Regions from separate parts of the Rhodoferax sp. BAB1 genome, predicted to be linked through region 3. Evidence: predicted binding sites of a transcription regulator. Region 3 holds the regulator's gene; each other region holds the start of a gene.
What was found. Region 3 encodes FNR, which switches genes on or off when oxygen is low (the NO sensors DNR and NnrR bind a similar motif). Its sites were predicted from a motif close to TTGATNNNNATCAA; they were not measured.
Positions count from the first base shown of each region.

Region 1: HTY51_RS03135 (type IV pili methyl-accepting chemotaxis transducer N-terminal domain-containing protein) is a predicted target of FNR. The motif match lies at 2,853-2,866, and genes of this name have one in related genera.
Region 2: oxc (oxalyl-CoA decarboxylase) is a predicted target of FNR. The motif match lies at 2,016-2,029, and genes of this name have one in related genera.

Region 1 is NZ_CP054424.1:638,717-644,181, reverse strand. It holds gene HTY51_RS03155 (ATP-binding protein) at 1-923, shown strand, start outside; gene HTY51_RS03150 (RluA family pseudouridine synthase) at 925-1,572, shown strand; gene HTY51_RS03145 (SDR family NAD(P)-dependent oxidoreductase) at 1,591-2,346, shown strand; gene HTY51_RS03140 (universal stress protein) at 2,356-2,793, opposite strand; gene HTY51_RS03135 (type IV pili methyl-accepting chemotaxis transducer N-terminal domain-containing protein) at 2,928-4,862, shown strand; gene HTY51_RS03130 (response regulator transcription factor) at 4,852-5,465, shown strand, end outside.
Region 2 is NZ_CP054424.1:1,450,518-1,455,982, forward strand. It holds gene frc (formyl-CoA transferase) at 1-45, opposite strand, end outside; gene oxc (oxalyl-CoA decarboxylase) at 83-1,816, opposite strand; gene HTY51_RS07020 (Crp/Fnr family transcriptional regulator) at 2,102-2,710, shown strand; gene HTY51_RS07025 (cytidylate kinase family protein) at 2,763-3,596, opposite strand; gene HTY51_RS07030 (tripartite tricarboxylate transporter permease) at 3,619-5,148, opposite strand; gene HTY51_RS07035 (tripartite tricarboxylate transporter TctB family protein) at 5,181-5,465, opposite strand, start outside.
Region 3 is NZ_CP054424.1:1,315,093-1,327,751, reverse strand. It holds gene HTY51_RS06455 (3-hydroxylacyl-ACP dehydratase) at 1-150, shown strand, start outside; gene fabG (3-oxoacyl-ACP reductase FabG) at 178-897, shown strand; gene HTY51_RS06445 (phosphatase PAP2 family protein) at 894-1,517, opposite strand; gene HTY51_RS06440 (1-acyl-sn-glycerol-3-phosphate acyltransferase) at 1,658-2,359, shown strand; gene HTY51_RS06435 (3-hydroxyacyl-ACP dehydratase FabZ family protein) at 2,370-2,882, opposite strand; gene HTY51_RS06430 (beta-ketoacyl synthase) at 2,879-4,141, opposite strand; gene HTY51_RS06425 (acyl carrier protein) at 4,172-4,444, opposite strand; gene HTY51_RS06420 (glycosyltransferase family 2 protein) at 4,606-5,388, opposite strand; gene HTY51_RS06415 (sulfite exporter TauE/SafE family protein) at 5,441-6,124, opposite strand; gene hemN (oxygen-independent coproporphyrinogen III oxidase) at 6,158-7,555, opposite strand; gene fnr (fumarate/nitrate reduction transcriptional regulator Fnr) at 7,679-8,401, shown strand; gene HTY51_RS06400 (hypothetical protein) at 8,423-8,716, opposite strand; gene HTY51_RS06395 (FixH family protein) at 8,741-9,016, opposite strand; gene ccoG (cytochrome c oxidase accessory protein CcoG) at 9,029-10,486, opposite strand; gene ccoP (cytochrome-c oxidase, cbb3-type subunit III) at 10,503-11,420, opposite strand; gene HTY51_RS06380 (CcoQ/FixQ family Cbb3-type cytochrome c oxidase assembly chaperone) at 11,442-11,579, opposite strand; gene ccoO (cytochrome-c oxidase, cbb3-type subunit II) at 11,595-12,221, opposite strand; gene ccoN (cytochrome-c oxidase, cbb3-type subunit I) at 12,235-12,659, opposite strand, start outside.

The DNA of each region.
Region 1 (5,465 bases), 680 kb from region 3:
AGCGCCACGCCATCCTGCTGGCCGAGGTGGTGCAGGAATCGGTGCGCCTCATGAAGGTGACGCTGCCGCCCGCGGTGGATCTGCAGGTGCGCCTGCACGACACCCCGCCCGTGCTGGCCGACGCCACCCAGGTCGAGCAGGCGCTCATCAACCTGTGCACCAACGCCATCCACGCCATCGGCGGCGTGCGCGGCACGGTCAGCATCGCCCTGGCCAGCTGCAGCCCCGACATGCTGGAGTGCCAGCGCCTGGGCCTGGCCGAAGGCCGCTACGTGACCCTGTCCGTGCGCGACAGCGGCAGCGGCATGGAGCCCGAAACCCTGCAGCGCATCTTCGAGCCCTTTTTCACCACCAAGCCGGTCGGCCAGGGCACGGGCCTGGGCCTGGCCGTGGTGCACGGCGTCATGCGCACCCACCTGGGCACGGTGGATGTGAGCAGCGCGCCGGGCCAGGGCAGCGAATTCACCCTGTATTTCCCGGTGGCCGACGACGACGTGCCCTCGGTCCCGGTCGAGCCGGCGCGCCTGCAGACCGTCATGGGCTTCGGCCGCCACGTGATGTACGTGGACGACGACCAGGCCCTGGCCTTCCTGGTCGAGCGCGTGCTCGGCCGGCGCGGTTTCAAGGTCAGCGTCTACACCGACCCCCAGGCCGCGCTGGCGGCCCTGCGCGCCCACCCCGACGACTACGACCTGCTGGTCACCGACTACAACATGCCGGGTTACAGCGGCGTGGAACTGCTCAACGATGCGCGCCGCATCCGCCCCAAGCTGCCCATGGCTCTGGCCTCGGGTTACATCACGCCCGAGATCGAAGCCAATGCGCTGGAGGCCGGCGCCAGCGCGCTGATCCACAAACCCAACGACGTGTCCGAGCTGTGCGACACCGTGCAGAGGCTCATCCAGGGTGACAACAAACGCTGAGATGCCGGGCCTGGGCTGCCTGCACGCCGACGACGCGCTGCTGGTGCTGGACAAACCCGCCGGCCTGCTCTCGGTCCCCGGGCGCGGCGCCGACAAGCAGGACTGCGCCAGCACCCGCGCGCAGGCCTTGTGGCCCGACGCGCTGATCGTGCACCGCCTGGACATGGCCACCTCGGGCCTGCTGCTGATGGCGCGCGGCGCGGCCATGCAGCGCACGCTGAGCATGGCCTTCGAATCGCGCGAGGTGCACAAGCGCTACGTGGCGCTGGTCGCCGGCCACCTGCCGCCACCGGCCGCCGACTGGGGCAAGATCGACCTGCCCCTGAACAGCGACTGGCCGAACCGGCCGCGGCAAAAGGTGGATGCGCACGGCAAAGCCTGCCTCACGCGCTGGCGCGTGCTGGCGCACGAGGCCGATGCCCAGGGCCGGCCCTTGACCCGGCTGGAACTGGAGCCGGTCACCGGCCGCACCCACCAGCTGCGTGTGCACCTGCAGGCCATCGGCCACCCCATCCTGGGCGACGCACTGTATGCCGATGCCGACACCCAGGCGCCTTGCCCGCGCCTGCAGCTGCACGCCTGCGAGCTGGCACTCACCCACCCCCTCACGGGCGCGCCCATGTTGTGGCACAGCCCGCCCCCCTTCTGATTTCCCTGGAGCACGTCCATGGCCGACACCCATCTCTACATCCTCACCGGCGCCTCGCGCGGCATGGGGCTGGCCATGGCGCAGCAGCTGCTGGCGCCTGGTCATTCCCTGCTGTGCATCTCGCGCCAGGAAAACGCTGCGCTGGCCGCACAGGCGGCACAGGCCGGCTGCCAGCTGGAACAGTGGCCGCTGGACCTCTCGCACAGCCGCGAAGCGGCAGCGATGTTGCGCCAGTGGCTGAACAAACAGGGGCCACGCCCTGCCAGCGCCACGCTGATCAACAACGCCGGCATGATCCCCCACATTGCGCCGCTGTCGGACATCGAACCCGACGACCTGGCCCAGGCCCTGCGCGTGGACCTGGAAGCACCCATGGCGCTGAGCGCCGCTTTCCTCGCCGCCACCGAAGGCTGGGGCATGCCGCGCCGCATCCTCAACATCTCCTCCGGCCTGGGCCGCCGGCCCATGGCCTCGCAGGCCGTCTACTGCGCCGCCAAGGCGGGGATGGACCACTACACCCGCTGCCTGGCCCTCGAAGAGGCCCTCAAGCCGAATGGCGCGAAAGTCTGCGCCCTGGCCCCCGGCGTGATCGACACCGACATGCAGGTACAGCTGCGCGGCGCCGATGCCGCGGCCTTCCCAGACCGCGCGCGCTTCGAGCAGCTCAAGAGCGGCGGCCAGCTCGACAGCCCCGAGGCGGCCGCGCGCAAGGTGCTGGCCTATCTGGCCCGTCCCGATTTCGGCAGCGAGCCGGTGGCGGATATCCGCGGCTAGCCTGCGCCCTCAGTGCAAGGTCAGCACCGGAATGTTCGTGTGTGCGAGCACACGCTGCGTCTGGCTGCCGACGAACAGGCGCTCGATCAGGCCCATGCCGTGCGTGCCCATGACGATCAGGTCGGCCCCGCAGCTTTGCGCCGCATCCAGGATGGCGCGGTACACCACCGCCTGGTCACGCAGCAGCAGGCGCTCGCAAGGCACGCCAGCGGCCCGCGCCACCGCCTCGGCCTGCGCCAGCCAGTCCTCGGCGGCCTGCAGGCCGGGCACCGTCTGCAGATCGTCATGGGGCCGGTAGCCGCTGGCCATGATGCCGGCCGGGAAGTGTTCGAGCGCGGTCATCACCGTGACCCGGGAGCCCAGGCGCCGGGCCAGTTCAACGCCGCGCTGCACCGCGCGTTGGGCCGGCTCGGAACCATCGGTGGGAAGCAGGATGTGCTGGAACATGGAAACCTCCTGGACGTGAGCGTGACAGCCTCACTTTAGGCCGCCTATTGCGCGGCGACTTGATCCGTATCAAGATTCGGAGCCCCCGGGCCGGCCGCGATGGCGGCACACTGGGCACCTTGAAAACGACGACCATGACACCCCGCCAACAACGCAGCCTGGCGACCAAGCTGACCCTGGCTGCCACCCCCTTCCTGCTGCTGGCCCTGCTGGCCACGGCGGCCACGCTGTGGGTGTCCTGGCAGCTCGACGGCGGCGCCGCCGCGGTCAACGAGGCCGGGCGCATGCGCATGCAGGCCTACCGCATGGCGCTGAGCCTGGGCACCGGCCAGACCGGCGAACTGCCCCAGCTGGTGCAGGAATTCGAAGGCAGCCTCGCCGTGCTGCGCCATGGCGACCCCGAGCGCCCGCTTTTCGTGCCCTGGGACGAGACCGTGCAGGCGCGTTTTGCCGTGCTCGAAGACGACTGGGCCGGTTTCCGCCAGCTGCTGGCCGGCCCGGCCATCCCCGCGCTGCCGCAGCAGCTGCGCGAACTGACCATCGCCTTCGTCGGCCATATCGATGCCTTCGTGCACGGCATCGAAACCCATATCTCGCGCTGGACCGCCATCCTGCACCTGCTGCAGACCACGCTGATGGCCCTGGTCATCCTGGGTGCCGTGGTGATGCTTTACGTGGGCCAATTGCTGGTGCTGGAGCCCGTGGGCCAGCTCAAGCGCGCCATCGAGAAGATCCAGGGCGGCGACTTCGACGCGCGGGTGGACCACGTCAGCAGCGACGAATTCGGCACCCTGGCCACGGGCTTCAACGACATGGCCGCGCACCTGCAGTCCATGTACCGCCACCTGGAAGCCAAGGTCGCCGAGAAAACCGCCGAACTGGAAGAAAAGCGCGAACGCCTGGCCAGCCTCTACGAAGTCACCGCCCTGGTGGCGCGTGCCACCACGCTGGACGAACTGGCCCAGGGTTTCGTGCGCGCCATCCAGCGCATCGCGCACGCCGACGGCGTGGCCCTGCGCTGGTCCGACCAGAGCAACCAGCGTTACCTCATGCTGGCCGCCCAGGGCCTGCCCGCCGAGATGGTGGAAGCCGAACACTGCATCCACAAGGGTGACTGCGACTGCGGCGCCGGCATGGCGGCCGATGCCAGCCTGCGTGTCATCCCCATCCACGCCCTGGGCGACACCCGCGAGCGCCTGTGCGGGCAGGCCGGCTTCGAGTCGCTGGTCAACATCCCGGTGCGCCTGCACGAGCGCCTGATGGGCGAGGTGGATCTGTTTTTCCACGCCCGCACCGAACCTTCGGAGGCCGAGCGCTCCCTGCTCGAAGCCCTGGCCAGCCATCTGGCCGGCGCCATGGAGAACCTGCGCCTGAACGCGCTGGACATGGAAGCCGCGGTGGCACAAGAGCGCCACCTGCTGGCGCGCGAGCTGCACGACTCCATCGCGCAGTCGCTCGCCTTCCTCAAGATCCAGGTGCAACTCATGCGCGACGCCCTGGCCGCGGGCGACCGCCAGCACATGGCCACGGTGCTGGAAGAGATCGACGCCGGCGTGCGCGAAAGTTATGGCGACGTGCGCGAACTGCTCATGCACTTCCGCACCCGCACCAACACCGAAGACATCGAGACGGCGCTCACCACCACCCTGCACAAGTTCGAGCTGCAAAGCGGCCTGAAGGCCCACCTGCAGATGCAGGGCCAGGGCCTGCCGCTGGCGCCCGACCTGCAGATCCAGGTGCTGCACATCGTGCAGGAGGCGCTCTCCAACGTGCGCAAGCACGCCCGCGCCTCGCAGGTCTGGCTGGACGTTCAGCAGCAGCCCGAATGGCGCTTCGAGGTGCGCGACGACGGCAGCGGCTTCGACACCCGCGACGGCAGCATCGACGACAGCCACGTGGGCCTGCGCATCATGCGTGAACGCGCCGAACGCATCGGCGCGCGCGTCGAGCTCATCTCCACCCCGGGCGCCGGCACCTCCATGGTGCTGACCCTGCCGGCCCAGCTGGTGGCCGCCCGCGCACCGGCCCCCACCCTCCCGCTACCCGGTCCCCTTGAACATGTTGCCTGAGCGCACCCGCATCCTGGTGGTCGACGACCACACCCTGTTCCGCCGCGGCCTGATCGCCCTGCTCTCGCGCGAGCCCCACTTCGAGGTGGTGGGCGACGCCGCCGATGCCGGTGAAGCCCAGCGCCGCGCCCAGGACCTGCAGCCCGACCTGATCCTGCTGGACAACCACCTGCCCGGTGTGCGCGGCGTGGACGCCCTGCCCGCCCTGCGCGAAGCCGCGCCCAAGGCCCGCGTGCTCATGCTCACCGTCAGCGAAGACGAGCAGGACCTGGGCACCGCGCTCAAGGCCGGCGCCGCCGGCTACCTGCTCAAGACCATCGAGGGCGACGCCCTGGCCACGGCCATCGGCCGTGTCATGCGCGGTGAAAGCGTGGTGGCGCCCGAGATGACCAGCAAGCTGGTCTCGGCCTTCCAGAATGGCGGGGCTGCACCGCCAGCGGCCCCACCCGCCCCCAGCCCGGCCCAGGCCCTGCTGGGGCAGCTCTCGCCACGTGAGCGCGACATCCTGCGCGGCATCGCGCGCGGCGCCAGCAACAAGGAGATCGGCACCGAGCTCGGCATCGCAGAGACCACGGTCAAGATCCACGTGCAGCACGTGCTGCG
Region 2 (5,465 bases), 130 kb from region 3:
CGTGAAGTCGATGATCTTGATGCCCTTGAGGGGTTTGTTGGACATGTTGCAGTTCTCCTTGTGGGTTGTTGCGCTAGAAAAATCAGTGCTTCTTGGTAGCGGCGCTGGTCGGGTTGAGGCTGGTGATACGGCCGCTTTCGGTGCCGGCCTTCTCGTCGATGATGGCGTTGATCAGGGTGGGCTTGCGCGACTTGATGGCTTCTTCCATCGCGCGGCGCAATTCGGCCGGGGTGGTGGCCTGCACGCCGACGCCGCCGAAGGCCTGCATCAGCATGTCGTAGCGGGCGCCCTTGACGAACACCAGGGGCGAGGGATCCTTGCCGCCGGTCACGTTGACTTCGTCGCCGCGGTACACGCCGTTGTTGTTCATGATGACGATGCAGACCGGCAGGTTGTAGCGGCAGATGGTCTCGACTTCCATGCCGCTGAAACCGAAGGCGCTGTCACCCTCGATGGCGATCACCGGCTGGCCGGATTCGACGGCGGCGGCCACGGCAAAACCCATGCCGATGCCCATCACACCCCAGGTGCCCACGTCCAGGCGCTTGCGCGGCTTGTACATGTCGACGATGGAGCGGGTGAAGTCCAGCGCATTGGCGCCTTCGTTGACCAGGATGGCGTCCGGGTTGGCCTTGATGATGTCGCGCACCACGTTCAGCGAGCTGTGGTAGTTCATCGGCGAGGGATCCTTGGCCAGGGTCTCGGCCATCTTCGCGATGTTCTTGTTCTTGCGCTCGGCGACGGCAGTGGTCCATTCGGCCGGGGGCTTGGCCCAGTTGGAACCCATGCCGCTCAGCAGGGCGGACACGCAGGAGCCGATGTCGCCGACCAGCGGGGCGTCGATGGCCACGTTGCTGTCGGCTTCGGTGGGCGAGATGTCGATCTGGATGAACTTCTGGCCACCGGCGTTCTTGTGGTCCTTGCCACCCCAGGTCTTGCCCTTGCCGTGCGAGAGCAGCCAGTTCAGGCGCGCACCCACCAGCATCACCACGTCGGCTTCCGGCAGCACGAAGGAGCGGGCGGCCGAGGCCGACTGCTCATGCGTGTCGGGCAGCAGGCCCTTGGCCATGGACATGGGCAGGTAGGGGATGCCGGACTTCTCGACCAGGGCCTTGATGTCGGCGTCGGCCTGGGCGTAGGCGGCACCCTTGCCCAGCAGGATCAGGGGCTTCTTGGCGCCCTTGAGCAGGTCCAGCGCGCGCTTGACGGCGTCGGGTGCGGGGATCTGGCGCGGGGCCGGGTCGACCACCTTGATCAGCGAAGCCTTGCCGGCTGCAGCGTCCATGGCCTGGCCGAACAGCTTGGCCGGCAGGTCCAGGTAGACACCGCCCGGGCGGCCGGAGACGGCGGAGCGGATGGCGCGGGCGATGCCCACGCCGATGTCTTCGGCGTTGAGCACGCGGAAGGCGGCCTTGCACAGGGGCTTGGCGATGGCCAGCTGGTCCATCTCCTCGTAGTCGCCCTGCTGCAGGTCGACGATCTCGCGCTCGGAAGAGCCGGAGATCAGGATCATGGGGAAGCAGTTGGTGGTGGCGTTGGCCAGAGCCGTGAGACCGTTGAGGAAACCGGGGGCGGACACCGTCAGGCAGACGCCGGGTTTGCCGGTCATGAAGCCGGCGATGGCGGCGGCGTTGCCGGCGTTCTGCTCGTGGCGGAAGGAGATCACGCGCATGCCTTCAGCCTGCATCATGCGGGTCAGGTCCGTGACCGGAATGCCCGGCAGGCCGTAGATGTTGGTGATGCCGTTGAGCTTCAGGGCATCGATGACCAGGTGGAAACCGTCAGTCAGTTCTCTGGATTGAGCGTCGTTGGACATGGTGTAGTCTCTCTCGGTTTTTGACGTCTTTGGAAGTCGGGCGACCCGGCTGGCAAGTATCTGCGGCTCCTCGAATCCGGCTGGCCCCGGGAGCGCGCAATCGGGGGTGCCGGTGGTGCAGAGAGCCCTGGTACGACCAGCGTCGGCAGGGCCTGTTTGCAGCGACGGGTTATGATAGAAAACGATTCAGGTTCCGCCATTGACCACGGTCAATTTTCGGGACAAATAACCGGCTTCCCGCAGGAAACCGGCCCGCTACCGGCGCGAACGCGCGATCCCTGGCCCATGACATCCATCGAGAACCATCCGGAAAAGAACATCATTCGGGTTCAGCTCCGACAAAACAACGTGCTCAAGGGCATGAGTGTGGCGTCGCACGAGGAGCTGGAGCAGCATCTGACCGTGGTGGATTGCAACAAGGGCGACTTCCTGCTGCACCAGGGCGTGCACGAGATGGAGCAGTATTTCATCCTCGATGGCGTGCTCAAGCGGGTGGTGGCCAATGCCCAGGGCAAGGAGATGATCCTGCGCTTCGCCGCCGAGCGCGAGATGGAAACCAGCTATGCAGCATGGTCTCTCAAGACGCCCACGCCCTACAGCATCGTCTCGGTGACCAAGGCACGGGTGGTCAAGCTGCCCATGCCCGAGTGGATCGCCTTCCTGGAGAGCCACCCGGAGGAAAAGCGCATCTTTGAATACTGCGTGATGAACCTCATGAGCGAGATCATGGCGCACACCATCACGCTGCACCTGCTGGATGCCCCCGGCCGGGTGCACCGCTTCCTGCGCAAGCACCCGGAGCTGTTCGACCGGATACCGAAAAAGGAACTGGCGGCCTACATGAACCTGTCGGCCGAGACGCTGAGCCGGCTCAAGCAGCGCGGCAAGATCTGAGGGGTTCCGGTCTGCGCCGTGCCGACGCAAGGTCGGCACGGCGGACCGTATGTCAACGACGGTTGGTGGGGAAGTGCCGTGCGTCGGTGAACGCGCGCAACTGGTTGTCGACGGATTTCACACCTGTCACACCCTGGACCACACGGACGGCAGCGGCTTTCTCGGCGTCGTCGGCCACGATGCCGCGCAGCGTGACGTTGCCGTCCACGCACTCGGTGGCGATATCGACAGCATGCGTGTCCGCGTGGTTGCTCAGGGCGACCCGAATCCGGGTGCTGAGTGCCATGCACTGCAGCAGCGTCTTCGATGACTGGGTCTCGGCGAACTCGGGACGCTTGAGCAGGTTCTTGATCTGCTCGACGCAGCTCTCGACAGAGAGGCGCTCGGTGTTGAGCACCATGTCGAACAGCACCGGGTCACCCCAGTTCACGCCGAACTGATCGTGCATGCGTGCGGCATTGGCCTGGTCGCTGCGCTGGATCTCGGCCCGGGCCAGGTCGCGGTCATCCGTGTCCAGCTTTTTCATCAGCCAGTCGACCCGCTGCTCGAGCGGACGCATGATGCGGATGCACGGGACGTGGGGCACCGCGCGCAGCAGCTGCGTCGCACCCCAGCCGCGGATGACGACGTTGCCGCGCGCGGCAGCGTCGAGCACTTCCTCGGCGGTGTAGATCGCCATGGCTTCCTTGTCTGCGCGCAGGCCTTCGATCAGGCCGGCCTTGCCGCTGCGCAGCCGGTTGATCAGGCTCTTGGAGACGTGCATCTTGTCAGCCACCCGGGCCGCCACTTCGTGCTCCAGGTTCTGCAGGCCGAGGTCAGCCGCGAGTTTCTCGGCGACATCCTGGGCCAGCGAGCCCATTCCTTGGGTCAGTGCAATTACGGGCATGTTGTATTTCTCCTGTCTTGTATCAGTCCACGCCGCGCTGGTCGGCGAACTCGTCCTTCTTGGGCGGCTTGACCAGGGCGATCAGCTTGGAGATGACCGGCCAGAACAGCAGCAGCAGGGCCAGCGTGGTGATGGAGCCCACCAGCGGGTTGGAGAACATGATCGACATCTCACCCTGCGAGACCAGCATGGCCTGGCGGAAGGAGTCCTCGGCCTTGTCGCCCAGCACCAGGGCCAGCACCAGCGGCGCGATCGGGTAGTCGAGCTTCTTGAACACATAACCGACCACACCGAACAGCAGCATGAACCAGATGTCGAGCATGGCGTTGTGCACGGTGTAGGCACCGATGGCGCAGATCACGATGATCACCGGGGCAATGATCGAGAAGGGGATGCGCAGGATCGATGCGAACAGCGGCACGGTGGTCAGCACGACCAGCAGGCCGACCAGGTTGCCCAGGTACATGGAAGCGATCAGGCCCCAGACGAAGTCCTTCTGCTCGACGAAGAGCAGCGGACCGGGCTGCAGGCCCCAGATCAGCAGGCCACCCAGCAGCACAGCGGCGGTGGGCGAACCCGGGATGCCCAGGGCCAGCATGGGCAGCAGGGCGGCGGTACCGGCGGCGTGGGCCGCGGTTTCCGGTGCCACGATGCCTTCGAGCTCGCCGGTGCCGAACTTGGCGCCGTTCTTGGACATCTTCTTGGCAATGCCGTAGCTCATGAAGGAGGCCGGGGTGGCACCGCCGGGGGTGATGCCCATCCAGATGCCGATCACCGAGCTGCGCAGGGACGTGGCCCAGTAGGCGGGCAGCTTCTTCCAGGTCTGCCAGACGATCTTGGGATCGATCTTGGCGCTCTTGCCGGAGAAGGCCAGGCCTTCTTCCATGGACAGCAGGATTTCACCGATACCGAACAGGCCGATCACCGCGATCAGGAAGTCGAAGCCGCGCATCAGTTCGGAGAAGCCGAAGGTCAGGCGCAGCTGGCCGGTCACCGTGTCCATGCCGACCGAGGCCAGGGCAAAGCCGATGGTCATGGAGGCCAGGATCTTGAAGGGCGAGCCCTTGCCCATGCCCACGAAGCTGCAGAAGGTCAGCAGGTAGACCGAGAAGAACTCGGGCGGGCCGAATTTCAGGGCGAATTTGGCGACCAGCGGTGCCATGAAGGTGATCATCACCACCGCCACGAAGGCGCCGATGAAGGAGGAGGTGAAGGCGCCGGTCAGCGCTTCGCCGGCATGGCCTTTCTGGGCCATGGGATAACCGTCGAAGGTGGTGGCCACCGACCAGGGTTCACCCGGGATGTTGAACAGGATCGACGTGATGGCGCCACCGAAGAGCGCGCCCCAGTAGATGCAGGACAGCATGATGATGGCCGAGGTCGGATTCATGCTGAAGGTCAGCGGCAGCAGGATGGCCACGCCGTTGGCGCCGCCCAGACCCGGCAGCACGCCGATGAGCACGCCGAGCACGATGCCGATCACCATGAGCAAGAAGTTCATGGGCGTCATCACTGTGGCGAAGCCCTGGAACAGTGCGTTGATTTCTTCCATTTTTTCTGATCTCCGTTATTCTGCGTATGTGCTCAATAGCCCAGGAAGGCGAGCGGATCCAGGGCACCCTTGTGCAGCGGCACCTTGAACCAGACTTCGAACATCATGAAAAAGATGGCGTTGACCGCCAGGGCGATGATGGCGCTCTTGAGCCAGCTGTATTTGCCCAGGATGATCATGAAAAGGGCGATGTAAAGCGCCGAGGCCACGTAGATGCCGATCAGCTGGATGAAGCCGACGTAGACAGCCGCCGGGATCAGCACCGACAGCACGCGCCGGAAGGACTCGCCGTCGACGAACACCTCTGTGTTCTTGAC
Region 3 (12,659 bases):
CTCGACACGCTGCCGCCCGAACTGCACGTGCTGGCCCAGCGGCTCTCGGGCGACGGCAACACCCTGCTCTACAGCTTCCGCCTCGAAGCGGCGGGCGCCACCGTGCTGAGCGGTCGCGCCAGCGTCATGCTCGACGCCAGCCTGGCCTGATCCCTTTCCACCCGCACTGGACACCGCATGAAACACGCACTCGTCACCGGCGGCAGCGGCGCCATCGGCGCGGCCATCTGCCGCAAGCTGGCGGCCGACGGCCTGCACGTCATCATCCACGCCAACCGCAATGCGGCCGCCGCCGAACAGCTGCGCGCCGACATCGTGGCCGCGGGCGGATCGGCCAGCACCGTCACCTTCGATGTGGCCGACGAGGCGGCAACGCGCGCGGCACTCGAACCCCTCGTGGCGCAGCAGCCCATCCAGGTGCTGGTCAACAACGCCGGCATGCACGATGACGCGGTCTTCCCCGGCATGAGCAGCGCGCAGTGGCACCGCGTGATCGACGTCTCGCTCAACAGCTTCTTCCACGTCACCCAGCCATTGACGATGCCCATGATCCGCACGCGCTGGGGCCGCATCATCACGATCACCTCCATTGCCGGCATCACCGGCAACCGCGGGCAGACCAATTACGCGGCGGCCAAGAGCGGCCTGCACGCGGCCAGCAAGTCGCTGGCACAGGAGCTGGCCAGCCGCGGCATCACGGTCAACGCGGTCGCGCCCGGCATCATCACGTCGGACATGAGCAAGGACGCCTTCGACGCCGAATCGATCAAGCAGCTGGTGCCCATGAAACGCGCCGGACGCCCCGAGGAAGTGGCCGCCCTGGTCAGTTTCCTGGCCTCGGAGCCCGCGGCCTACATCACCGGTCAGGTGATCTCGGTCAACGGCGGGATGATCTAGGCCCTGAACCCGCCGAAGCAGCGCCGATAGCCGGCCAGGGCCAGCCAGGCGCCGACCGCCCCCAGCAGCACCCCGCCCAGCACATCGAGCAGCACGTGCTGCTTGGTTGCCAGCGTCGAATAGACGATGAGCAGACACCAGCCCCAGTTGAGCCGATGCCAGCCCCGGCCGGCCTCCACGCCCCGCAGTTGCGCGTGCAACCAGATCGCCGAATACACCGCAATGGCCACGTGCAGCGAGGGACAGGCATTGCCCGCCATGTCCACGCCCTCCAGGAGGGCCAGACTGGCGCCCGGCGGTCGCTCAAAGGGCGGGATGGCCGTGGGCCAGAGGTAGAAACAGAGCAGGCCCAGCCCACAGACTGCGGCCACGGCCACACCGTAGTAGATCAGCGGACGCAGGCCTGGCGTGATGGCTGGCGGCAGGCCCGTATAGAACCAGAGCGAAAGATAGGGAATCCAGGCCCACCACTGCATGGGGATGGCCGTGTCCAGCCAGCTCAGCGGCATGGTGGTCACCTGCGCATGCGGATAACGCAGCAGGAAAAAATAGGCGATGAAAAATACCCAGATGAAAACCGTGATGCCTGACGCCTTGAGCCACCACAGACGCCAGAACAAGCGGTTCAATTCGCGCGCCGGGGACTGTCGGGAAAGAGGCATGGTCAATAATCGCTGTCTTCTGGGCAATGGTACCAACTCTGTCTATGCAATCGCGACGATCCGGCAACCCGCTGTGGCGACTCTACGAAGTTTTTGTGATGGTTTTCGGGCTCGGCCTGCTCGCGGTGATATGCCTGCTGTCGATCCCGCTGTTCCTGCTGCTCTTCATCACGCTGCCGCGCCGCTGGCACCGCGCGGTTTCACGCCGCATCATCCGTTTCGGCTTCCGGGCCTATCTCTGGACCCTGCACTGGGTCTGCCAGATCCGAACCGATCTGCGTGAACTGGATGGCCTGCAGGACGAAGGGCCGCTGATCATCATCGCCAACCACCCCTCCCTGCTCGACGCGGTCATGCTGCTGAGCTGCTCGTCCAAGGCCACCTGCGTGCTCAAGGCCAGCCTGCTGCACAACCCCCTCTATGGCGTGGGCGCGCGCATGGCCAGGTACGTCAGCAACGAAGACCCGCGCCGCATGATCGAAGGCGCCTGCCGTGAACTGGCGCATGGCGCCCATTTCATCCTGTTCCCGGAAGGCGGACGCAGCCGCGAGTTCCCCATCAGCGGCCTCTCCAGCGCCTGCATTCTGATGTCGAAGAAAAGCCAGGTGCCCATGCAGGCGGTCATCCTCGAGTTTTCCACGCCTTATCTGGGCAAGCACTGGGGCCTGTTCACCCCGCCTGTCCTGCCCCTCACCATCCGGGCCCGCCTGGGCCGGCGCTTCGAGCCGCCGGCGGTCACGGCCCAGGCGCTGAGCGAGCTGGACAGCTATTTCCGCAGCGAACTGCCGCCGAAAGACTGAAGCCCGCAGCTCAGGCGCTGCGCTGGACGAGGCCGGCCAGGCCTTCCAGAACCGCCTGGCGCGGGGAGTTGATCACCAGGATCTCGATCTGGGCCGCTTCCTCGCCGCCCACGCTGAGCAGGGCCGACACCGCCGCTGCCGTTTCCGACATGGGCCGCGTGCGCACATCCACCAGGACGGTTTCACGCGGCAACACCGGGCGCTTGAAGCTGCATTTGCGGATACCGGCCAGCAAACCCAGGTAATCGCCTTCCAGGCGACGCGCCGCCGGGGAGCCCGCCCGCATGCCGGCACCGGCCACCTGAGCCACCAGCTCGACCAGCATCACGCCGGGTACCAGCGGCAGGCCGGGAAAGTGGCCACGCAGGATGGCACCATCCTCAGACCAGCGCGCGCTGGCCTGGAAATGATCATGGTCCAGCACCGTGAGGGCCTCGATCAGCTGCATATCGCCCCGGTGCGGCAGCAGGCGGTAGACGCCCGCCGCATCGAGTTCGATCGGGTAGTTGAGCGTTTCGCTCATGCGTACTGGCGTGCGATCAGCGAGACATTGCTGCCGCCGAAGGCGAAGGAGTTCGACATCACGGCCCCCAGGGTCTGGCCGTGGCGCGCCTGCCGCGGCACGTAGTCCAGGGTGCAACGCGGATCGGGGTTCTCCAGAAAAGCCGTCGGCGGAATGATGCCGCTTTGCATGGCCAGCAGGCTGATGGCGAATTCCGTGGCGCCAGCCGCGCCGATCAGGTGCCCGTGCTGGGACTTGGTGGAGCTGACCGGCAGGCGGTCGGCATGGTCGCCAAACACCTGGCGTATGGTCTCGCTCTCCACCACATCGCCGGCATCGGTGGCCGTGCCATGGGCATTCAGGTAATGGATGGCAGCCGGTCCCATGCCCGCCTCGTCCAGCGCCATGCGGATGGCGCGGTACTGGCCTTCGCTGGAGGGCAGGGTCAGGTGCTGGGCATCGCTGCTGCTGCCATAACCGCAGATCTCGCCGTAGATCGTCGCTCCGCGCCGCAGCGCGGACTCCGCCGTCTCCAGCACCAGGGCGGCGGCGCCCTCGCCCAGCACAAAACCGCTGCGCTGTGTGTCGAAAGGCCGGCAACTGGCCGCAGGATCGGCGGCATGGGGCTTGGCCATCACGCGCAGCGCATTCCAGGCCATGAAGACACCCGGCACATTCATGGCTTCGGCGCCGACGGCGACAATGGCATCGGCATAACCGTGGCGGATGGTGCGACAGGCCTCGCCCACGGCCATGGCCGAGGAGGAACAGGCCACGCTGTAGGTATGGGTGGGCCCGCGAAACTGGTGGGCCATCGAGATGGCGGCCGTGGCGGCGTTGGGCATGAGCCGCGGCACCGACAGGGGGTGCATCACCGTCGGGTTGCGGCCGGCCTGCAACTGCTCGTGCATGCGGGTGTAGAGGGCCTCGCCGGTGGTGGCGCCGCCCAGACCGATGCCGGCAAACACGCCCACGCGCTCGGGCTTGATATCCCATTCAGACGCCCGGGCGTCAGCCAGGGCTTCGCGACTGGCCAGCAGGGCGAACTGCGTGGCGCGGTCCAGGCCAGCCTCGTTGCGGTCGAGTTGCTGTGCAAAGGCGGGATCGACATCGGCCGAGAGGGCCTGCGGCAGCCAGCGGGTGATCTCCGGCGTGGCCGGCCGGATGGCGCTGTGGCCCTGGATCAGGCGCTCGAAACTGCTGGTGCGCGTCAGGCCCAGCGGGTTCAGCAGGCCGATGCCGGTGACGACAACACGCGGCGCGGTGCGGACAGCAGACATGGGCCGTAGTCAGCGCGACGCGTCGATCACTCAGGCCTTGGAGACCGGCACCGGGATCTGGCCCTGGTTGGCCGCCCGGATGGTGGCTTCCATGTCGGCCACCATCTCGTCGAAACTCATGCTGCTGTAGCGCGCGGGATCTTCGACCTGGAAGCCATAGAGGTCCTCGACCTCGAACAGCATTTCGACCACCCCCAGGGAATCCAGGCCCAGATCGGCCACCTGGAGCCCGGGCTGGTCGAACACGGCCGGGGCCACGTTGAACTGTTGGATGACGAAGTCTTTGATGATCTGACGCAGCATATGGGCTCGATGTCCTCGTGGGCTCCCGCGGTCTGCGGGCAGCAGACACCCCAGGGAATATTCTTGTCGGGGCCGACCAGCAGTCCCGCCTCGGAGTGCAAATTGTACCCAGATAGGCGCGGGTCCAGCCCGGCCGAGAGGCCTGCGCCAGGGGGTGGTGCTCAGCCGGAGCGGCCCCGGAAACGGCGAGCCAGCAGCAGCGGCAGACGCAGCACAAAACCCAGCATGAGACGCGTGTGCATCCAGGTCAGCAGGACGTTGTCGCGCAGGTACTTGAAGTGCGAGACACCGCCCTCCCCGGCCTGCAGGTACTTGACCGGCGCATCGAGATTGACCGGCCAGATGCCGGCCCAGCACAGGCGCACTGCCGCTTCGATGTCGAAGTCGAAACGGCGCATCCAGCGCTGCCCGCGCATGATCTGCAGCAGCGGCGAGACCGGGTAGACGCGAAAGCCGTAGAGCGAGTCGCCGATGCCCATCCACAGCGTCTCCAGGTTGGCCCAGGCATTCGAGACCTTGCGTCCCTGCACACGCAGCGCCGGGGCGCTGGCGTCGAACACCGGCTTGCCCAGGATCATGCAGGCCGGCTGCGCCTGTGAAGCCTGCATGAAGGCCGGGATCAGCCAGGCCGGATGCTGACCATCGGAGTCCATGGTCAGCACGTGGGTGTAGCCGGCGGCCTCGGCCTGCACCAGCCCGTGCAGCACGGCGGCACCCTTGCCCTGGTTCTGTGCCAGCACCATGACCTTCAGGTTCGGCTCGCTGCGGGCCAGGGCCTGCAGCTGCTCACCCGTGCCATCCGTACTGCCGTCCACCACCACCCACACCGGGGCCCACTGGCCCAAGGCCTCGCGCACGGTCTCCAGCACCTTGGGGCCGGCGTTGTAGGTGGGGATCAGGACGAGATGGGTGCGCGAAGGCGCGGCGCCGGAGGGACGTGACATGGGGCTGGATTATGGCAAACGACCATGACAGACCGGGCAGCCCGCCGCGACATCAGCCGGCCGGCGTGACACACCACGGTGCGGTGTCATGCACCAGGCCCATCCACAGCGCCCAGGCCGAACTCGCGGCCAGTGCGAGGCCAGCCAGGCGCACCCCCCAGTCGCCCGAGCCGCTGCCACGCAGGCGCAGCCAGAGCCAGGGGCCCGCCAGCATGGAGACCGCCGTGCCCGTGGCAAACAGGGCCATGACTGCCGCACCCTCGACAGCGCTGCCCGTCATGGCCGCCACCAGCAGCGCCGAGTACAGGAGGCCGCAGGGCAGCAGGGCCCACAGCATGCCCACCACCATCGGGGCACCGCGCCCGCGGCCGGCGGCCAGTGCACGGGCGCCGTTCCAGAGCCGGCGCGCGGCGCTCTCCAGCCAGACCGGCTGCTGCGCGCGGACCAGCAGCAACAGGCCCAACGCGAGGGCCGCCACGTGAAAGAGGGTCCAGACCGGGCGCAGCGCGGCCGACTGGATGGTGAGCCAGCCCAGGCCCTGGATGGAGGCGGCAGCCAGGCCGCCGAGCAGGGCGTAGCCGGCCACGCGACCGAGCTGGAACACCCACAGGGCCTCGTTGCGCCGCGCCCCCGCCGCCTGGCCGATGCCGGCGCAGGCCGCGCCGCACATGGCGATGCAATGGGGGCCACCAGCCAGGCCCATGAGCAGGGCCGTAACGGCCAGGGAAGTCTGCATGGATCGAGTGTAGTGCCGGCTCGGCCGGCCCGCTCAGATGATCTTGGAGAAGCGCGCCCGGTTGCGGTCGGCCTGCAGGTAGCGGTCGAAAGCCATGGCCACGGCGCGCACGAAGTACCAGCCCGTGGCGCTGACCTGGATGCCGCTGTCATCCAGCGTCACCAGGCCCTGCTCGGCCAGTTCATGCATGGCCTCGAGCTCGGGGGCGAAGTAGGACTTGAAGTCGATCAGGTAGGCCAGGTTGACCGATTCGAACAAGACCTCTCCCTGGCACATCAGCGCCATGATGACGGCACGGCGCACGAGATCATCGCGCGAGAGCGCCAGGCCGCGCACCACCGCAAAGCGGCCGTGGTCGATGGCGTCGTAGTACTCCTCCAGCGTCTTGGCGTTCTGGCTGTAGGTGGCGCCGATGCGGCCGATGGACGAGACGCCCAGGCCGATCAGGTCACAGTCGGGCTGGGTGCTGTAACCCTGGAAATTGCGGTGCAGCCGGCCCTGGCGCTTGGCCACGGCCAGGGCATCGTTGGGCAGGGCGAAGTGATCCATGCCCACGTAGACATAACCCGCCCCCATGAAACGCGCCATGGCATCGGTCAGCATGGCCACCTTGCCCGCCGCGCCCGGCAACTCGGCGATGGCGATGCGGCGCTGCGGCTTGAAGCGCTCGGGCAGGTGGGCATAGGCGTACAGGGCGATGCGGTCCGGCCGCAGTTCGTTGACCTGCTGGATCGTGCGGGCGAAGGATTCCGGCGTCTGCTGCGGCAGGCCGTAGATCAGGTCCACGTTGACCGAGTCGAAGCCGCGCTCGCGCGCGGCCTGCACCAGGGCAAAGACCTGCTCGGCCGGCTGCACGCGGTGCACCGCCTTCTGCACGGCCGGGTCGAAATCCTGCACTCCGAAACTCAGACGGTTGAAGCCCAGCTCCGCCAGGGTGTCCAGGCGCCTGGCATCGATGGTGCGCGGGTCGACCTCGATCGAGTATTCGCCGCCTGGCGCCAGGTTGAAGCTGCGCCTGAGCATGGCCATGAGTTCGCGCAACTCGGCGTCGCTCAGGAAGGTCGGGGTGCCGCCGCCCAGGTGCAGCTGGGTGACGGTCTGGCCCACGCCCAATTGGGCCGTGTGCAGGTCCACCTCGCGGCCCAGGTAACGCAGGTACTCGGCCGCGCGGTCATGGTGTTTGGTGATGATCTTGTTACAGGCGCAGTAGTAACACAGCGACTCGCAAAAAGGAATGTGCACGTACAGCGAAAGCGGCAGCACCAGCGCCGCGGCGCCGGAGCGGCGCTGTTGCAGGGCGCGCACGTAGTCGTCGGCACCGAATGCCTCGACAAAACGGTCCGCCGTCGGATAGGAGGTGTAGCGCGGTCCGGCCACGTCGTGGCGACGCAGCAGTTCGGCAGAGACGGGCTCGACGGTAGCGACATTCATGGATGCCACTGTGCCGGGAATGGGCAAAATTCATCTTGATGTGCATCAAATGCTGCTAAGGTAGCGGCTGCAAGTCCGAACCTGCTCCAGGGAGCCACGATGTCCGATGTCAAAATACAGAGCATGAATCCGCAAACGATCAAAGTTGCCTGCTCCAACTGCAACCTGCGCGAGCTCTGCATGCCCATGGGCCTGAGCAACGATGAAATCGACCGCCTCGACGCCATGGTGGCCAACCGCCGCAAGATCAAGCGCGGCACCGCCCTCTTCCGCAACGGCGAGAAATTCAACTCGCTCTACGCCATCCGGACCGGCTTTTTCAAGACCTGCGTCGCCTCGGAAGACGGGCGCGACCAGGTGACCGGCTTCCAGATGGCCGGCGAGATCATCGGCCTGGACGGCATCGTCAACGACCACCATACCTGCGATGCCGTGGCGCTGGAGGATGCCGAGGTCTGCGTCATGCCCTTCGACCGCATCGAGGACCTGTCGCGCGAGATCAATGGCCTGCAGCGCCATGTGCACAAGATCATGAGCCGCGAGATCGTGCGCGAGCACGGCGTCATGCTGCTGCTGGGCAGCATGCGCGCCGAGGAACGGCTGGCGGCCTTCCTGCTGAACCTGGTGCAGCGCCTGCACGCGCGGGGGTTCTCGCAGTCCGAGCTGATCCTGCGCATGACACGGGAGGAAATCGGCAGCTACCTGGGTCTGAAACTCGAGACCGTCAGCCGCACTTTCTCAAAGTTCGTGGAAGACGGTATCGTCGAGGTCAAGCAGCGCCATGTGCGCATCCTCGACACCGAAGCCCTGACCCGTCTGGTCAACCACCAGACCGAGTGCCACTGAGGCCGCACGGTCCCCGCTCCTTCAGCAGCAGCCTTCCTGTTTGGGGCAGCCCTCGGGCCGCTCGTCCTGCGGCAGCGGGCACTGGTTGAGCTCGAAGGGCGACATGGCCAGCAGCGTCGTGAGCGCGCTGGACAGCATGGTGATGCCCCAGAAGACGAAGAAGGCAATGGTGTAGATGCCCTGGCGCGACAGCTCGACCGGCTGGCCGAACCAGTGCAGGTCATGCGGATCGACCATGGCGAACACCAGCATTTCCAGCAGCCCGGCGACCAGAAAGGCCGGCCAGGCAATCCACATGAACTTTTGCAGTTTCATCGTGCCCTCCTCATGTGAGCGCCTTCAAGGCTTGGTGACCGCTGGCGGTGTGCCGGTGGCCGCGTGGTTGCGTGCCTGCACGGCCGGCGCCAGGCTGGCCGGATCGGTGGCCAGCGTCTTGTTGATCTCGATGCCCTGGCGGTAATAGTCCGGGCTGAGCACGGGGTCGGGGCGGCTCACGGCCAGGTAGAGCGTGATGAAACCGGCGATCACCACGATGACCGGGCCGGCCAGCACCAGCCAGACATGGCCAAACTTCCACCAGGGTTCGGGTGGTGTCGTGCGGCTTTGATCGTTCATGCGCTTGGCTCCTCAACGGGGTACCAGGAACACCGACTTCTCGCGCAATTTCGCCGAGCTGTCGCGTGCCGTGATCTCGAAATGAATGGGGTGGGTACCGGCCGCCGCCGCCTCGTAGGGCAGCTGCAGGCGCACCGCGACCCAGCGTGACTGCGTGGAGTCGACCACGACCTCTTCCTCGGAGGCCAGCGCCAGGCCCGGCAGGCCGCTGACCGTCAGGCGGTAGTGCTGGTCGGATTCGGTGGCGTTCATGATCTGCAGGCGGTAGACGTTCTCGATCATGCCACCGGCCACGATGCGCGCCATCACGCCGCGGTCGCGCACCACGTCCACCTTGAAGGGCGTGCGCATCGCCAGGCTCACCAGCATGGCGATGCAGACCCCGGCCAGGATGGAGGTGTAGACCAGCACCCGCGGACGGAACACGTGTTTCCAGGTCTCGGCCTGCGTCCACTTGTTCTTGATGGCGTTCTGCGTCGAGTACTTGACCAGGCCACGTGCGTAGCCCATCTTGTCCATCACGGTGTCACAGACGTCGGCGCAGGCGCCGCAGCCTATGCACTCGTACTGCAGTCCCTTGCGGATGTCGATACCGGTCGGGCAGACCTGCACGCACAGGCTGCAGTCGACACAGGCGCCCAGCTGGAGCGCGGCCGGGTCGGCCTTGCGCGAGCGCGCGCCACGGGGTTCGCCACGTTCCGTGTCGTAGCTGACAATCAGCGTGTCCTTGTCGAACATGGCGCTCTGGAAACGCGCATACGGACACATGTACTTGCAGACCTGCTCGCGCATGAAACCGGCATTGCCGTAGGTGGCAAAGCCGTAGAAGATCACCCAGAACACCTCCCAGGACCCCATGCGCGACTGGAGGAACTCCTGGCCCAGTTCGTGGATGGGCGTGAAGTAGCCGACGAAGGTGAAACCGGTCCACAGCGCCACGGCCAGCCAGACCAGGTGCTTGCCGCCCTTGCGCGCGATCTTGTTCAGGGACCACGGAGCGGCGTCAAGCCGCATGCGGGCCGAGCGGTCGCCTTCGATGCGGTGCTCGATCCAGAGGAAGATTTCGGTATAGACCGTCTGCGGGCAGGCGTAGCCGCACCACAGGCGCCCGGCCACCGCCGTGAACAGGAACAGGGCGAGCGCCGAGATGACCAGCAGGCCGGTCAGGTAGATGAAGTCCTGCGGGTACAGGACCAGGCCGAAGATGTAGAAGCGCCGCGCCCCCAGGTCGAACAGCACCGCCTGGCGCTGGCCCCACTCCAGCCAGGGCAGGCCGTAGAACACCAGCTGGGTCAGCCACACAAAAACCCAGCGCCAGCGGCTGAAGAGGCCACTGACGCTGCGGGGATAGATTTTCTTGTGGGCCTCGTAGAGCGAGACCAACTCCGCATCCTCCGCGATGGCGGCCGCATCCGGCGCCTGCGCGGTGATGGGGATGACCTTGCGGCCAGCGCTATCAGGATCGCTCAAATCAACTCCCCGGCCCTTACTGGGCCGCTACTTTCGTGCCGCCCGAGCGGCTCCAGACATAGGCGGACAGCACATGGATCTGGGCGGCGCTCAGCTTGCCCTCCTGGGCCGGCATCTGGTTGACCTTGCCGTTGTTGACGATGCTGATGATGGCGTTTTCGCCCCAGCCGTGCAGCCAGGTGTCGTCCGTCAGATTGGGGGCGCCCAGGGCCACGTTGCCCTTGCCGTCCATGCCATGGCAGGCGGCACAGGCACCGAACTTGGCCTTGCCCAGCGAGGCGCGCAGCGTGTCATGCGGGCTGTTGGACAGGCTCAGCACGTAGTGGGCCACGTTCTTGACGTCGTCCGGGGTGCCCACGGCCGCGCCCATGGGCGGCATATTGCCGACGCGCCCCTTGGTGATGGACTCCTTGATCTGCTCGGGTGCGCCGCCATACAGCCAGTCGCCGTCGCTCAGGTTGGGGAAACCCTTGCTGCCGCGTGCATCGGAACCGTGGCATTGCGAGCAGTTGTTCATGAACACGCGCTCGCCGATGGCCATGGCCTGCGGATCACGCGCCATGTCCTGCACGCTCATGGCAGCAAAACGGGCATACAGGGGGGCGACTTCCTTCTCGCCCTTGGCCATCTCGGCCTCGTACTGGCCCAGCTGGCTCCAGCCCAGCTTGCCCGGGCTGCTGCCCAGACCCGGGTACATGGCCAGGTAGATCAGGCTGAAGACCACGGTGATGATGAAAAGCCAGACCCACCAGCGTGGCAGGGGGTTGTTCATCTCGCGCAGGTCGCCGTCCCAGACGTGGCCGGTGGTGTTGTCGTTGGCGGTCATGGCCTTGGCCTTGCCGCTGACCCAGAGCAGCACCAGGCAGGCAATGATGCCCACGATGGTGACCGCCGTGACGAAAACCGACCAGAAGTTGCTTGTGAAATCACTCATTTTTCTTCCTTTGACGGCGCGTTAATCCTGCTCGAAGGGCAGCTGGGCCGCCTTTTCGAAATCAGCCGCGTTGCGGCTTGACCAGGCCCACAGCACGATGCCGATGAAGCAGATCAGGCCTGCGACGGTCACGGCGGAACGAAGGGTGTTGACGTCCATGATGGGGTCTCCGTCTTATTTGAGGGCCGTGCCCAGGACCTGCAGGTAGGCGATCACGGCGTCCATTTCGGACTTGCCCTTGACCTCCTCGCCCGCCTTGGCGATCTGCTCGTCGGTGTACGGCACGCCCACGGTGCGCAACGCCTTCATGTGGCGCGGCATGGAGGCCGCATCGACCATGTTGGCGGCCAGCCAGGGGTAGGCCGGCATGTTCGATTCGGGCACGAGGTCACGCGGATTGACCAGGTGCAGGCGATGCCATTCGTCGCTGTACTTGCCGCCCACGCGCGCCAGGTCCGGACCGGTGCGCTTGCTGCCCCACTGGAAGGGGTGGTCGTAGACCGACTCGCCTGCCACCGAGTAGTGGCCGTAACGCAGGGTCTCGGCGCGGAAGGGACGGATCATCTGCGAATGGCAGTTGTAACAGCCCTCGCGCACATAGACGTCGCGCCCGGCCAGCTGCAGCGCGGTGTAGGGCTGGATGCCCTTGATCGGCTCGGTGGTGGACTTCTGGAAGAACAGCGGGACGATCTCGACCAGACCGCCGACCAGCAGCACCAGCAGGATGAGCACGATCATCAGGAAGTTGTTGGTCTCGATCTTCTCGTGCGAGATGCCGCCGGATTTGGTGTTGTTAGCCATGGTGTGTTCCTTCTCAGGCGTGGGCGGCGGCGGCCGGGATGGTGACCTGGGTCGCACGGCCGGCGGTGGCGGTCTTGATCACGTTCCACAGCATCAGGCACATGCCGCCCAGGTAGAGCAGGCCGCCCAGCAGACGCAGCACGTAGAACGGGAAGGTGGCCTTGACCGACTCGACAAAGGTGTAGGTCAGGGTGCCGTCGGGGTTGATGGCGCGCCACATCAGGCCCTGCATCACGCCGGCAATCCACATGGCCGCGATGTAGATCACGATGCCGATGGTGGCGGTCCAGAAGTGGACCTCGATCGCTTTCACGCTGTACATCTGCTTCTGGCCGAACAGGCGCGGGATCAGGTAGTACATGGAGCCCATGGTCACCAGGCCGACCCAGCCGAGGGCGCCGGAGTGCACGTGGCCCACGGTCCAGTCGGTGTAGTGGC